3 regions of the Rahnella sp. AN3-3W3 genome follow, and region 2 is predicted to be linked to each of the others. Evidence: riboswitches for the same ligand, from Rfam matches in the RefSeq annotation. Region 2 holds a riboswitch; each other region holds the start of a gene.
What was found. Region 2 has a riboswitch for thiamine pyrophosphate ahead of thiM (hydroxyethylthiazole kinase). Riboswitches for the same ligand answer to the same signal wherever they lie in the genome.

Region 1 (4,679 bases), on a different contig from region 2:
ATGGTCGGCACGTGAATCATCAGGCCAAAATGACTGGCGACACCGAGGCGCCGCGGATGCGCGATCCCCTGCCCGTCAACCAGAACCAGATCAGGGTGCGATGAGATTTGCTGCCAGGCTTGTAAAAGTGCGGGAAGCTCACGGAAAGAAAGGAAACCAGGAATGTAGGGCATGACGGTCGGAATGCGGGCTATCTGATATTCGACCAGCTCCAAAGTTGGATAACTCAGAACAGCGACCGCCGCGCGGGTGACTTCACCGCCCTGCTCAAACCCGACATCCACACCGGCGATCAACGACGGTGTAGTGAATTCAGGCGGATCCTGCAGTTCTATCTGATCTGCAAGGATCCGTTGCTCTTCACGTAACGCGCGCGTGTCGATCATAACGCCATGTTACTCGTGATACTGGCGGGACAAGCTGTGTACCGCTTCCACAAAAGCGCCGGCATTTTCTGGCGGAACGTCCTGGTGGATACCGTGGCCAAGATTAAACACATGGCCATTACCTTTGCCGAAACCAGCCAGAATGGTTTCCACTTCCTGCTCAATCCGCACCGGTGAGGCGTAAAGCATGGAAGGATCCATGTTGCCCTGAATCGCCACTTTGTCGCCAACCCGACGGCGCGCTTCAGCAATATCGGTGGTCCAGTCCAGACCCAGCGCGTCACAACCCGTTGCCGCCATCGCTTCCAGCCACTGGCCTCCGCCTTTGGTAAACAAGGTCACCGGCACACGGCGGCCTTCGTTTTCACGGATCAGGCCATCGACGATTTTGTGCATGTAGTTAAGGGAGAACTCGCGGTAATCGCGAGGTGTCAGTACGCCGCCCCAGGTGTCAAAAATCATCACCGACTGCGCGCCCGCTTTAATCTGAGCATTAAGGTAAAGAATGACGCTGTCGGCCACTTTATCCAGCAACAGGTGCAAGGTAGACGGATCGGCGTACATCATTTTTTTGATTTTGGTAAAGGCTTTGCTGCTACCGCCTTCAATCATATACGTCGCCAGAGTCCACGGGCTACCGGAGAAACCAATAAGCGGCACTTCACCTTTCAGGTTTTTACGGATGGTACGCACGGCGTTCATCACATAGCCCAGCTCCATTTCAGGATCCGGAACCGGCAGCTTTTCGACATCAGCACGATTGGTCAGTGGCGAAGAAAAACGCGGGCCTTCACCGGCTTCGAAATACAGCCCCAGCCCCATCGCATCAGGAATGGTCAGGATGTCGGAGAACAGGATCGCTGCATCCAGCGGATAGCGACGAAGCGGCTGTAAAGTCACCTCACAAGCCAGTTCGGCATTCTTACACAGCGACATAAAATCGCCGGCTTCAGCACGGGTTTCTTTGTACTCCGGCAAATAACGGCCAGCCTGACGCATCATCCACACCGGTGTAATGTCCACTGGCTGACGTAACAAAGCACGCAGGTAACGGTCGTTTTTCAACTCATTCATTCTTGCTCTTTCCTTCAATATTCGGGCCGCCCGACAATCATATGACGGCATTCTATCACGCAAAACTGACGCTAGACCTCGTCGTCTTCGCTTTCTGCGCGGCACTGCGCAACTGTGTCTTCAATCAGACGACGGGCAATCGTGCCGGGCGGTGGCAGCTGTGGCAGCTGGTCAAAGCGGTACCAGTCAGCGTTAAGCAGCTCTTTCGGGTCGTGTTTAATATCGCCGCTGTCGTAATCCGCCATAAATGCCATCATCAGCGAATTGGGGAACGGCCACGGTTGGGAACTGACGTAACGGACATTCTTCACGCGGATATTACTTTCTTCCATGACCTCGCGAGCCACGGTTTCTTCCAGTGTTTCACCGACTTCAACAAAGCCAGCCAGAACCGTGTGAATGCCATTACGATGACGGACGTGCTGCGCCAGCAAAATCTCATCACCTTTGCGGATTGCTACAATGATGCAGGGTGCAATCTGCGGGTAATAGCGTTCGCGACAATTCCCGCAAAGTGCGGCCCACTCGGTCTTACTGACGTGCATTTCATGCCCGCAGTATCCGCAGAACTTATGAGAACGATAAAACTCTGACAGCTGCACACCGCGCCCGACCAGCTGGAATAATCCGCGATCTTGATCCAGCAGCTGACGGGCGGAAACCATATGATTTGGCATTGTCTGACGGACCAGCCAGACAGGTTCACCCTGCCATTCGCCAATCTGACGCGCCGTTTTACCGGTCAGAGAATATTGTGCGGCGCTGCCAAACGGCAGTTCGCCCTCAGGCAGCCACAGCTTGCCTTCCTGGCTGATAACCCACCAGCCGTTATGTTGCTCAGTAATCTGTAATTCCATAATTGTTGTTGCATAACCTCGTCGGGACTGACAATCTGAGTAAGATATTCACATATTAGTAACTTTTAGTTACTTTTTTATCGCTCACGGAGTCAACCATGCTAAATCGTCTGGAAAGACTGACCCAACGCGTTGGTGGCAGTAATGAGTTAGTGGATCAATGGCTGCACGCGCGCAAAGAGCTGCTGGTTTCGTACTGCACTTTGGTCGGCCTGAAACCCAATAAAGAAAAACATACCCCTCTCAACGAAAAAGCGCTGGATAACTTTTGCCATAACCTGGTGGACTATCTTTCAGCCGGTCATTTCCATCTGTATCAGCGGATCATTGATGAAGTCGAAGGTGCGAACAGTCCGATAAAATTGCAGGCTGCGAAAATATACCCTGCACTGGAGCTGAACACTGAAGCTATCATGGCTTTCCATGATAGTTACACTGAAAATGATATTGATGATGACAATGCTTTCGCATTTCATTATGCATTATCCGATGTAGGTGAAGCGTTGGATGCGCGTTTTCAGCTGGAAGATCAATTGATTATTCTGGCATTTGACCGCAGCAATCATGAAGAAAAACCACCTGCAAATGAAGAACATCTCGCCAGACCGGCTTAACGCTTTGTCACATTAAAACTCTGCACCTGTTTGTAGTTTTAATTGTAGTTTTAGTTGTAGTTTCAAAAAACGCCTCCTATATTGAGGCTTCTTGTCGGAGTGCCTAGCGCATAATTTTCTCGCGAAGATTACGCCAGGCTGAGACCGTTAATTCGGGATCCGCGGAACCTGATCGGGTTAGTACCCGCGAAGGGAACAAGAGTAATGTTATGCGTTCAGCTCACTCTGGCATTCGCCTGCATCAGGCCGCCTGTGCTGCACCGCCCATTTTTACTCCTGCCGTAAACCTCCAGACAAGCAATTTTCCATCACGTTTTTTTTGCGAGGAATTTGCTATGTCGAGTACCCAGAAACCCGTTATTTCCGAAAAGAAAGCGTCTAATCGCCGTGAACAACGCGCGCAGGCTCAGTCGTTTATCGACAGTCTGCAGGGCGAAGCCTTCCCCAACTCCCGCCGTATTTATCTTGAAGGTGACCGCAAAGATATTCGCGTGCCGATGCGTGAAATCCAACTCAGCCCGACACTGGTCGGCGGTGGCAAAGATAATCCGCAGTTCGAAGAAAACGAAGCCATCCCTGTTTATGACACCGCCGGACCTTACGGGGATCCGTCAGCAGTTATCGACGTGCACACCGGTCTGGAAAAATTACGTGCCCGCTGGATAAAAGAGCGTGCGGACACGGAGGAACTCCCACAGGTCAGCTCCGGCTTTACCCAGCAACGGCTGGCGGACGAAGGGCTGGATCATCTGCGCTTCGAACATCTGCCGCGTCCGCGAAAAGCCATGTCTGGCAAAAATGTTACGCAGCTGCATTACGCACGCAAAGGCACGATTACCCCGGAAATGGAGTTCATCGCCATTCGCGAAAACATGGGCCGCGAGCGGATCCGTGGTGAGATTTTGCGCCAGCAACACCCCGGTGAAAGCTTTGGCGCGCATTTGCCTGCCAATATCACCGCAGAGTTTGTGCGTCAGGAAGTCGCCGCCGGGCGTGCGATTATTCCTGCCAACATCAACCATCCTGAATCAGAGCCGATGATCATCGGGCGTAATTTCCTGGTGAAAGTGAACGCTAATATCGGCAACTCAGCGGTGACATCATCCATCGAAGAAGAAGTCGAGAAGCTGGTGTGGTCAACTCGCTGGGGCGCGGACACCGTGATGGATCTCTCCACCGGCCGTTATATTCATGAAACCCGCGAATGGATCCTGCGCAACAGCCCGGTGCCAATCGGCACGGTGCCGATTTATCAGGCGCTGGAAAAAGTGAACGGCGTGGCCGAAGACCTGAACTGGGAAATGTTCCGCGATACCCTGCTGGAACAGGCCGAGCAAGGCGTCGATTACTTCACCATTCATGCCGGTGTCTTGCTGCGTTACGTGCCGATGACGGCCAAACGTCTGACCGGCATTGTGTCGCGTGGTGGTTCGATTATGGCGAAATGGTGTCTGTCACATCATCGCGAAAGCTTCCTGTTCGAGCATTTTCGTGAAATTTGCGAAATCTGCGCCGCCTACGATGTCTCCCTTTCATTGGGCGACGGCTTACGTCCGGGCTCAATTCAGGATGCCAATGACGAAGCACAATTCGCTGAATTACGCACGCTGGGCGAACTGACCAAAATTGCCTGGGAATACGATGTGCAGGTGATGATCGAAGGTCCCGGGCATGTGCCGATGCAGATGATCCGCCGCAACATGACTGAAGAACTCGAGCACTGTCACGAAGCGCCGTTCTATACCCTC
Region 2 (4,679 bases):
TAAAGAAAAGACTATTGGCAAAAGTGGCTGATGAAAATATTTCCCCTACTTTATATTGGAGGTTCTCCAGTGAAAATGCCGGTGTTTTTATCGAAAATGCATCCCATGTCAGATGAACAAAAATATAACTCACGCAGAGATAACAATAGAAGTGCGCAAGCTGATCTGAATTGACGGGAAGGTACCAGTGTAATTCTCGCAACTCACTTTCTCCGTATGCTCTTTAGATACAGGAGTGGCAACAACACCGCACCGATGGCCGCCATTGAAAGCAACAGTCTGTCCGTGACGATAAGTTCCGGTAGTGCAAGAGAAATACCGCCAGTGAATGCATATCCTGCACCTGCGCCGCCGAGTATGGCTTTGAAAAATGTCGTGATGTCGAATTCCATTTTTAATCTCCCTGATAACGAAAGGCAGATTACTCAAGTTTTAAAACACCTGCAAATTAAAACGGAATTTGTGATAGTTATATTTTCATAGTTACGAGGCCTGTTCCAAAAAACATAACGCCAGAATGCTGGGGAGATACCCTTTCATTAATAAATGTTCAGGTAACATAAAACGTTATTTCAGATGCGCCGTGAACCCATTTATCCCCGGTGTAATGTCCGGCTGCAGTGTCAGTACCGGAATATCTCATCACCGCCATTTTGCTGACGGCATCCAGCGCGGATTTCCATTCATCAGTGGCTGCGTGAGTTTATTGCTGATTCAGTATGAAAAAAGGCAGCCATCTGGCTGCCCTGATTGTGATGCGGTGACGAAAATTACTCGTTAAACAACCTGGTGTCGTTCGCCAGACTATCGACCACTGTTTTCAAATCGTTCGCGGTGACTTTTTGTGTATCGTTAGAAACTTGTTTTCCGAAGCCCTTACGGACGACTTTAATTACCGGTTTGCCGGTTGCTGAGTCAATCAGCTCGCCTTCGAAATACACTTCGGTATCACGCGTGCGGTGGCCGGTCGCGGTTTCAGTACCGGCAATGACCAGCGCAACCGGGATCACTTCATAGAATTGCAGACCTTCAGCCGAAGTATTCACACCGGTGATTGCACCTTTAAAGATCAAGGTACGCGGCCCCGCGTGATCTGTCAGAGGCAAACGCTCAGCGAGCGCAGGTTTCATACGGCTGTTAGCATAATCCAGAACGCCCTGCAGGGTTTCCTTGCTGATTTGCTCAGTAGGCTGAGGCTCCGGATAGAACTTAATCGGTTCGTATTTGATGTAGGAGTAGTTGGCTTTTTTGAACGAAGGGTCAATCCAGCGAAGAACCGGATTGCCACCTGCAGTTTTGACTTCCTTAAGGCCGGAATAGTCCCCCAGGAAACCAGAGAATTTATCCGCTTGAGTGACGTGGTTGGTACAACCGGCTAAAAACAGTACGCCAGCGACTGCAGCAACCTGCATCAGTTTTATTCTTTTCATTCGTACCCTCGAAATATTTTAAGGAAGACCAAGTATGTATAGCACTGTTGCGGAATTTAACCTGTTAACTACAAAGAAAAATTGATATCCGTCAGGATCGCAAAAAAACGGTTGTGTGAGGTAATCATTTCTTCTTCAATTATTTTTTTGATGAATGAAACAGATAGTATTCGCCCTTTGGACTTTCCCCTGTAGCCATGATGTTCCAGCCTTTTGACAGGTAAAAATCGACTGATTTTTTACTCTTTACTAAACATTTCAGAGAGCCCTGACGGGTAAACGTCTCTTCCGCCGCGCGAAGCAACGCCGAACCTGCGCCGGTTCCCTGATATTTGGGATCAACAAACAGGTTATGCAGGAAATCCTCCTGAGTGAAAATCGAGGCGAAGCCGAGCAAATGTCCGTCACGTTCCGCGACCAGTATCTTTTCGCCGATAACCGCACGATCAAAATCTTCCAGCTGAAAATCATCCTCCAGCCATGTCCAGGTGTGCTTTCGGGAGGCCAGATACAACGTGCGTAAAAACGGGCGATCTGCTTCTTCATAAGGCCGGATTTTGAGGGGTGATGGCAAAGAAAGCTCCTGAGAATTTTTTATCATCAAAGTCTGTGGTTTAGGTTTGTTTTCCGATACTGCCAGTGAAGTGCGGCGAGTTCAATTACGTTGACTTAACGGTTTTATATCGCATTTCCTGATTGATCTTCTGACCCTCGCCACCAATAATGCTTTCTTGACTCGGGGTGCCCGCTGTAAAGCAGGGCTGAGATTTTACCCGTATTACCTGATCTGGATTATGCCAGCGTAGGGAAGTCAGGTATCTCTCCTGATACCGCCTTCTTTAGCGCCGGTAGGGAGACTTATGCATACCCGACCTACCTTGTTGCCCGGCTCTACAGCCGCCACTTCTCTGAAACAACTCCGCCTTTCTGCGCCGCTGGTCCACTGCCTGACCAACGACGTCGTACAATCTTTTACTGCCAATGTTCTGCTGGCGCTGGGGGCGTCCCCTGCGATGGTGGTTGATCCCGCCGAAGCCGCGCAGTTCAGTACCATTGCTGATGCCTTGCTGGTGAATGTCGGCACGCTGACCCGTCTTCATGCCGATGCGATGCTGGCAGCTGTTCACGCGGCTCATCAGGGCGGAAAGCCCTGGGTACTGGATCCGGTCGCTGTCGGTGGCCTGAGCTGGCGAACCGAATTTTGCCTTGAACTCATCACGCTTAAACCTGCTGCCATTCGTGGTAATGCGTCCGAAATTCTTGCGCTCAGCGGACTCAGCGCGTCCGGCCGTGGCGTTGACAGCGGTGATGACTCCCTGTCAGCTTTACCTGCCGCACAACAGCTGGCGCGTAACACCGGCGCGATTGTCGCTGTCACCGGTGAAACGGATTATGTCACTGACGGCGAACGCAGCCGGGCCGTAGCAGGCGGGCATACGATGATGACCCGCATTGTTGGCACCGGATGCGCCCTGTCAGCCGTGGTGGCGGCCTTTGTGGCTTTACCGGGCGACCGGCTGGATAACGTTGCCGCTGCCTGTCGCGTGATGTCATGTGCCGGTGAACGTGCCTGTGCAGCAGTAAACGGACCTGGCAGTTTCACGCCTCAGTTCCTCGATAATCTGTATTTGATAGATGAGCAGTGGCTGAACGGGGAGGAGAGGCAATGAAACGGATTAATGCACTGACGATTGCCGGCACGGATCCGAGCGGCGGAGCGGGGATCCAGGCAGATTTGAAAGCCTTCTCGGCGCTGGGTGCGTACGGTACCAGCGTGATCACCGCGCTGGTGGCGCAGAATACCCGCGGCGTGCAGTCAGTTTATAACATTGAGCCGGAGTTTGTTTCGGCGCAGCTGGATTCCGTACTGAGCGACGTTCGTATCGACAGCACGAAAATCGGCATGCTGGCAAACAGTCAGATTGTGGACGTGGTTGCGGAGCGGCTCAGACATTATCAGCCGCCTTTTGTGGTGCTGGATACCGTGATGCTGGCGAAAAGTGGCGATCCGCTGCTACTGCCGGAAGCCGTGGATGCCGTGCGCCGTTTGCTGATCCCGCAGGTATCCATTATTACGCCAAATCTGCCGGAAGCCGCCGCGTTGCTGGAGTGTGCGACTGCGACTAATGAAACCGAAATGCGGGAGCAGGGAGAAGCGTTACTGGCGATGGGATGTGGCGCGGTGCTGATGAAAGGCGGTCATCTGAGTGATGAGGAAAGCCCTGACTGGCTGTTTGAGGCAGGTTCACGCGAGCGGTTTACCGCGCCGCGTGTGGATACCCGTCACACCCATGGCACAGGATGCACGTTATCTGCGGCGCTTGCGGCATTGCGACCGCGGCATAACAACTGGGCCGATACCGTACGCGAAGCCAAAGAATATTTGCAGCAGGCGCTGATGCAGGCCGATTCTCTGGAGGTTGGTCACGGCATCGGCCCGGTCCATCATTTCCACCGCTGGTGGTAACAGCAGATTACGCGCGGCGCTGGGTTTCGCTCAGCGCCTGTTCAGCCTGATGAAATTTAGTCAGAGCCTGTTGCAGATGCACGGCGTCAAACGGGTTCAGCGGATAGAATTTCTCCTCTTTACGCGGACGCAGCATGATGCGGATTTTGTTCGCTGAAACCCTTTCAAACAGATAGCTGGCGATATCCTCGTTTTCTTCGTCCTTCCATGACAGCAGTAATGCCGCGTGCTCACCGGTGCGGCGGCCAATAAATTGTTCGTGCGACCACAAGCCTTCAAATTCGCCATCTTTTTGTAGTTTTTTACCGCTGAACCACGATGATTCTGCCAGTGTCCACAAAGCCTGTGGTGAGATTTCCTGATGTAACTGACGCCACAGCGGGCGGTTGTTGTCCATTTGCCAGCAGGCCATGCCGAGATAATCATTCAGCTCGCGCCAGTCACTTTCCAGCCTTTCCCGTAATTCAGGATCCTGCACATGGATAAATTGTTGCAGGCCGGTCGCCTGTTCGCCCAGTTTGTTATAGGCAATAACGGTCATTGTGCGGGGCTTGCGACGGAAGGTCACCCACAACAAAAATTTAGGGATGCGGAAGGTAATCGCCTGGACGGTGAGTTTGTAACGGTTGCCACGGGATAGCACCAGGCCATTCGACGTGCCGCGTTTATCCTGATAATTTCTGACGACCACAACGCTGTTCTGGCCCATCCAGCCCATCACGTAATGTTCTTTTTCACTTTCAGCCACATCCAGATCTTGCACGATTTGCGTGATTTTTTCG
Region 3 (4,679 bases), on a different contig from region 2:
GCATCATAGTCAGCAGGACACACACTATTCCGCTGCCCAGCGCGATACGCACGGATGTCCATAATGCCAGCCACAGTGCAGGTTGTTGTAAAACACCGACTGCTGCACGGTTGATACCGTCGGTAATCACGGCGAGTAGCGGCGGCAGGATCAGCATTAACGCCAGGCCGATCAGCACGGCATCTGCGATGCGCCGCAGCCTGGAATCGTCCGGGTTACGCCAGCGCTGAGAATGCGTTTGTCCGACCGGCAACGCCTGACTGAGTTTCTGGCTGAGCAAGACCAGCGCCAGACAACAAAACAGCTGGATCAGCGCCAGCGTGGCCGCGCGGCTTAAATCGTAGTCGTAACTTAACGCCTGAAAAATCGCCAGTTCAATGGTGGTCGCCTGCGGACCGCCGCCCAGCGACAGCACCGTGGCGAAGCTGGCGAAGCACAACATAAAAATCAATGCAGCGGCGGGGAAAATCTGCCGGCGAATGGCAGGCCATTCAACAAAGCGAAATTGCTGCCAGGCGTTCATCCCAAGCTGCGCAGCCAGCTGACGCTGTTCGACGGCGATATTCTCCAGCGCCTGCAATAAGAGTCGGGCTGCCAGTGGCAGATTGAAAAACACATGAGCCAGTAAAATGCCCTGTAAACCATAAGGCGAGAAACGGTAATCCACGCCCAGCCAGCCGCAAATCTGCGCCAGCCAGCCCTGTCGTCCGTAAACGCTGAGAATGCCGAAGACTGCCACCAAAACCGGTAATACCAGCGTCATCGCGCATAAACGTAGTAACAGCTGACGTCCGGGGAAGCGGCGGCGGAACAGCGCACGCGCCAGCAGAATGGCGGGCAGCACAGAACAGAGCGCCGAAAGCAGCGCCTGCCAGAAGGTAAAGCGGATCACATGCCAGAGATAAGGATCCTGCCACAGCGAGGCGCCGCTCATCTGTGGCGCATGACGCCACAGAGAGCCTAACGCCAGCATAGCCACCAGCAACATCAGCAGCGAGGCGATGGCGCCCGGCCACAACCAGCGCGGGATCAACGGCTGACGGCGTTCTGCCATGCCTGGATCCATTGTGAACGGTGAGTGGCGACATCCTGTGCGCTGTATTGCAGGGATTTAGCCGGGATCGTCAGCTGTTTAAAAGCGTCAGGCAGCGGGGTGTTGATCACCGGATACATCCAGTTGCCGGCCGGGATCACTTTCTGGAAATCTTCCGTAGTAACGAATTTCATGAACTCTTCAGCCAGTTTCGGTTGCTGGCTGTTCGCCAGCTGACCCGCCACTTCGACCTGCATATAATGGCCTTCGGTGAAATCTGCTGCCGCGTAGTTATCTTTCTTCTCTTCCACGATGTGGTAAGCCGGAGACGTGGTGTAGCTCAGCACCAGATCGCTTTCACCTTTGAGGAATAAACCGTAAGCCTCGCTCCAGCCTTTGGTGACGGTAACGGTTTTCTTCGCCAGTTTTTCCCACGCTTGCGGTGCTTTGTCGCCATAGACTTTTTGCATCCACAACATCAGGCCCAGACCCGGTGTACTGGTGCGCGGATCTTCGTAAATGACTTTCCATTTCTGGTCGCTGTTGATCAGCTCATCGAGGCTTTTTGGCGGGTTCTTCAGTTTGTTTTTGTCATAGACGAACGCGAAATAGCCGTAATCGTAAGGCACGAACTTGGTGTTGTCCCAGCCGCCTGGTACGGTCAGTCTGGCAGCGGTTTTCGGCGCTTTGGCAAATAATCCGGTTTGTTCAGCTGCCTGCAACAGGTTGTTATCCAGCCCGAGAACCACGTCGGCTTTGCTGTTTTTGCCTTCCATCCGCAGACGGTTAAGCAAAGAGACACCGTCTTCCAGCGCAACGTATTTCAGCTCGCAGCCGCATTGGGCTTCAAAGGCTTTTTTGATCGCCGGCCCGGACCCCAGTCGGCAGAGAAAGAATCATAGGTATAAACCGTCAGGACAGGTTTTGCCGCGAAGGCAGGTGCAGAAAGTAACAGCAGGCAGGACAATAATTTTTTCAACTTTGCGCTCCAAAAAAAAATGAAAGGGCAAAGGATTTTGAGTAAGCATCGCGCAGTCTCAAATCCCTCCGCCGGGGTTAACCGGATCAGGTTCGACGGGTCTAAATCTCAGCCTTTTAAACTTGCTGTGCGTGTGTTGATCGGGCGTCGTGCAGTGCTCGAAATGCTCACGTACTTTGTGTACGCTCCGCTTTCTGTGCGCTGGACTTCACCCGCTGAACACGCGCTCGCGGCGTTTAAAGATCGAGTTCATTCTTCTTGAAAAAGAACGCACTCTGGCACCCCGTTGAGAACGGATGTCATTCTAGAGACTAACGGCGCGATGCGATAGTCCGATTAACTGTCCGGCGGCGCAAACCACGCGGATTTGAAGTCGAACCAGCCGAGGGTGTTCATACGCACGCCGCGCATACTGCGCTGCCCCTGCAACACCAGCCAGTGATGAAACAGAGGATGGATCTGATGGCTGACCGTTTGTTTCTGACTCCATTTGGCGATCGATAAATTGCCCGCATGCCACTGCGCGGCGTCATCTTCCATCTCTTCACTGAAGCAGTGTTTCGCCAGCGGTAATTCATAGAAATGCGCAAACAGTGAAAATTCCAGCGGCAGGGTGAAGTTGGCACTGCCGAGCCACAGATCACTTTTGGCGTCACCGCGGTGCCAGACCGCGTAATCCACGACCTGAATAATCAGTTCAATGCCTTCGGACGCCAGCAGCGGCTGCAGCGCATTGCAGATCGCCTGATGCTCGGAATGCTCGCCGTAAAATGTCAGTGTCACCTGGGTCAGGTTTTGCGGTCTGGGCGGACGCGGTTGTGGCGCTTTATGGTGCCAGCGCGGCAGCAGGCCGTAAGCCGGCGACCAGTAGCGTTGGTAAATCGGTTCGGCATTATTCAGTAAGGCGATGGGATTGAGTAAATCGCACAACCACTGGCGTGTTTCTTCAGATTGTCCGACCGGCGAACGCTGGTCAAATAACAGGAAATAGCAGCCTTCTTCAAGGCGACTTTCCAGCTCGCTTTTGCCTGATTCATCAGCCTGAAGCTGTACGCCGGAATGCACCAGCTCTTCACTCAGTTCCGGCAACACCCAGATATTTACTTCATCAATCAGCGCACGGAAGCCAAAATAATCATCAAAGGCGCGGATGCGCAGTTGGGTTTTCAGGTTACGCACCACGGCGTAAGGGCCGGTACCGACCGGATGGCGGGCAAAATCGGGCAGCGACTGCCACTCCTGCGGCAGGATCATCGCGTGGATATTGCCGAACAGCCACGGCAGCCAGCGATCGGGTTCATTCAGGTGGATATCAATAACATTTGGCGTGGGCGTTTTGACTGATTTCAGATTACTGAACAGCGGATGCGTTTTCAGCCGGGTGAAGGTAGCAATGATATCCACCATCTCCAGTTCACGGCCATGATGAAAATGAATGGCAGGGCGCAGATAAAAACGCCATTGCAACGGCGAAATTTCCTGCCAGTGATGGGCTAAATCGCCTTCGACTTCCCCTTTTTCCTCATTTATGCGTGTGAGGCCGCTGAAAATTTGCCGGGCAATATGGGTTTCAGAGCGGCGTAACATGGTACCGGGCAGCAGATTAATCAGCGGACGGTAATACAACACACGCAGGATATGCTTACCCTGACGGAAACTGCGGCCGAGCTGGGAAAGCAGCATCTGGCGCACCAGGGTTTTGTCGCCGACCAGTTGTACCAGCTGATCAATACGATCCTGCTCCAGCAGCTCTTCGGCGCGCTGTTGCTGGAGTGCGAGGCCGGTATACAAAAATTTCAGCGTGGAACGTTTGCCGCGTCCGGCTTCTGCATCCCACGTCAGCCAGCCCTGTTCTTGCATGGTGCCGAGCAACGAGCGCATGTGTCTGCGTGAGCAACTCAGAACTTCCGACAGTGCCTGTAGCGTGGTTTCAGTGTCTTCACCGTGACAGCTTTGCCACAGGCGGATGAACTGTTGTTGCAAACGGGACGAAGACATAAAAGAGGAACTCCACGGGCAATTTTCATCAATTTATCTTTCCTCATATTACGCTGATACTGTTTCTCAACGAAAGCCTGTTGTGAATCACCGGAGGTCAGCATGAAACGCAGTCTGAACGCCCGTTTCTATCAGCGTTATTTTGAAGCCATCAAAAAGAACGCCTCTAAAAATCATGCAGACTGGCTGTCCTGGGTTCCGGTGCAATACCGTCTGGATATTCTGTCCCGTCTTACGCAGTGGGATATGGAAACGCTGGACGACGAGCAATACCGCCGGCGACTGTGACTTCAGGTCTGACTAAATTCGATTTTCTGAGTAATGGTGTATTGTCACCAGCCAGTGAGGAAACTCACTGGTTTTTTTATTCGTATACCCTTCACATTTCGAGCGGCAGACGCGTTGGCCGCTCTTACTCACCCGAATCACTGACCTGTGTCAGCTCATCGGGATTCGTGCGCTTGCCGCCTTTCTGCAACTCGAACTGTTTTGGGTATACACTGTATGTTGTGCTGTAAGACATTCATTTCTCAGGGACGACGTCATGCCAAAACCTCGTTTTAATCGTATTTATGTCACCTTTCTGGTGGTCTCCTTGCTGTGCGGCGTGGCGGGTGCATTACAGGCGCCGACGCTGAGTCTGTTTCTGACTAACGAAGTGAAGGTCCG

Region 1: linked by a shared signal. The riboswitch ahead of thiC (phosphomethylpyrimidine synthase ThiC) and the one ahead of thiM (hydroxyethylthiazole kinase) in region 2 are both predicted to bind thiamine pyrophosphate.
Region 3: linked by a shared signal. The riboswitch ahead of thiB (thiamine ABC transporter substrate binding subunit) and the one ahead of thiM (hydroxyethylthiazole kinase) in region 2 are both predicted to bind thiamine pyrophosphate.

The regions. Positions count from the first base shown of each region.
Region 1 is NZ_JYDG01000037.1:16,805-21,483, reverse strand. Features, by position in the region: gene nfi (deoxyribonuclease V) at 1-386, opposite strand, end outside; gene hemE (uroporphyrinogen decarboxylase) at 396-1,460, opposite strand; gene nudC (NAD(+) diphosphatase) at 1,532-2,317, opposite strand; gene rsd (sigma D regulator) at 2,416-2,931, shown strand; TPP riboswitch at 3,017-3,143, shown strand; gene thiC (phosphomethylpyrimidine synthase ThiC) at 3,267-4,679, shown strand, end outside.
Region 2 is NZ_JYDG01000045.1:33,859-38,537, reverse strand. Features, by position in the region: gene UC15_RS13425 (hypothetical protein) at 204-392, opposite strand; gene UC15_RS13420 (DUF3313 domain-containing protein) at 771-1,430, opposite strand; gene UC15_RS13415 (N-acetyltransferase family protein) at 1,570-2,031, opposite strand; TPP riboswitch at 2,158-2,256, shown strand; gene thiM (hydroxyethylthiazole kinase) at 2,291-3,100, shown strand; gene thiD (bifunctional hydroxymethylpyrimidine kinase/phosphomethylpyrimidine kinase) at 3,097-3,897, shown strand; gene UC15_RS13400 (hypothetical protein) at 3,905-4,679, opposite strand, start outside.
Region 3 is NZ_JYDG01000004.1:131,541-136,219, reverse strand. Features, by position in the region: gene thiP (thiamine/thiamine pyrophosphate ABC transporter permease ThiP) at 1-1,054, opposite strand, end outside; partial or broken gene thiB (thiamine ABC transporter substrate binding subunit) at 1,030-2,012, opposite strand; TPP riboswitch at 2,058-2,308, opposite strand; gene sgrR (HTH-type transcriptional regulator SgrR) at 2,349-4,010, opposite strand; gene sgrT (glucose uptake inhibitor SgrT) at 4,113-4,298, shown strand; gene UC15_RS02530 (MFS transporter) at 4,555-4,679, shown strand, end outside.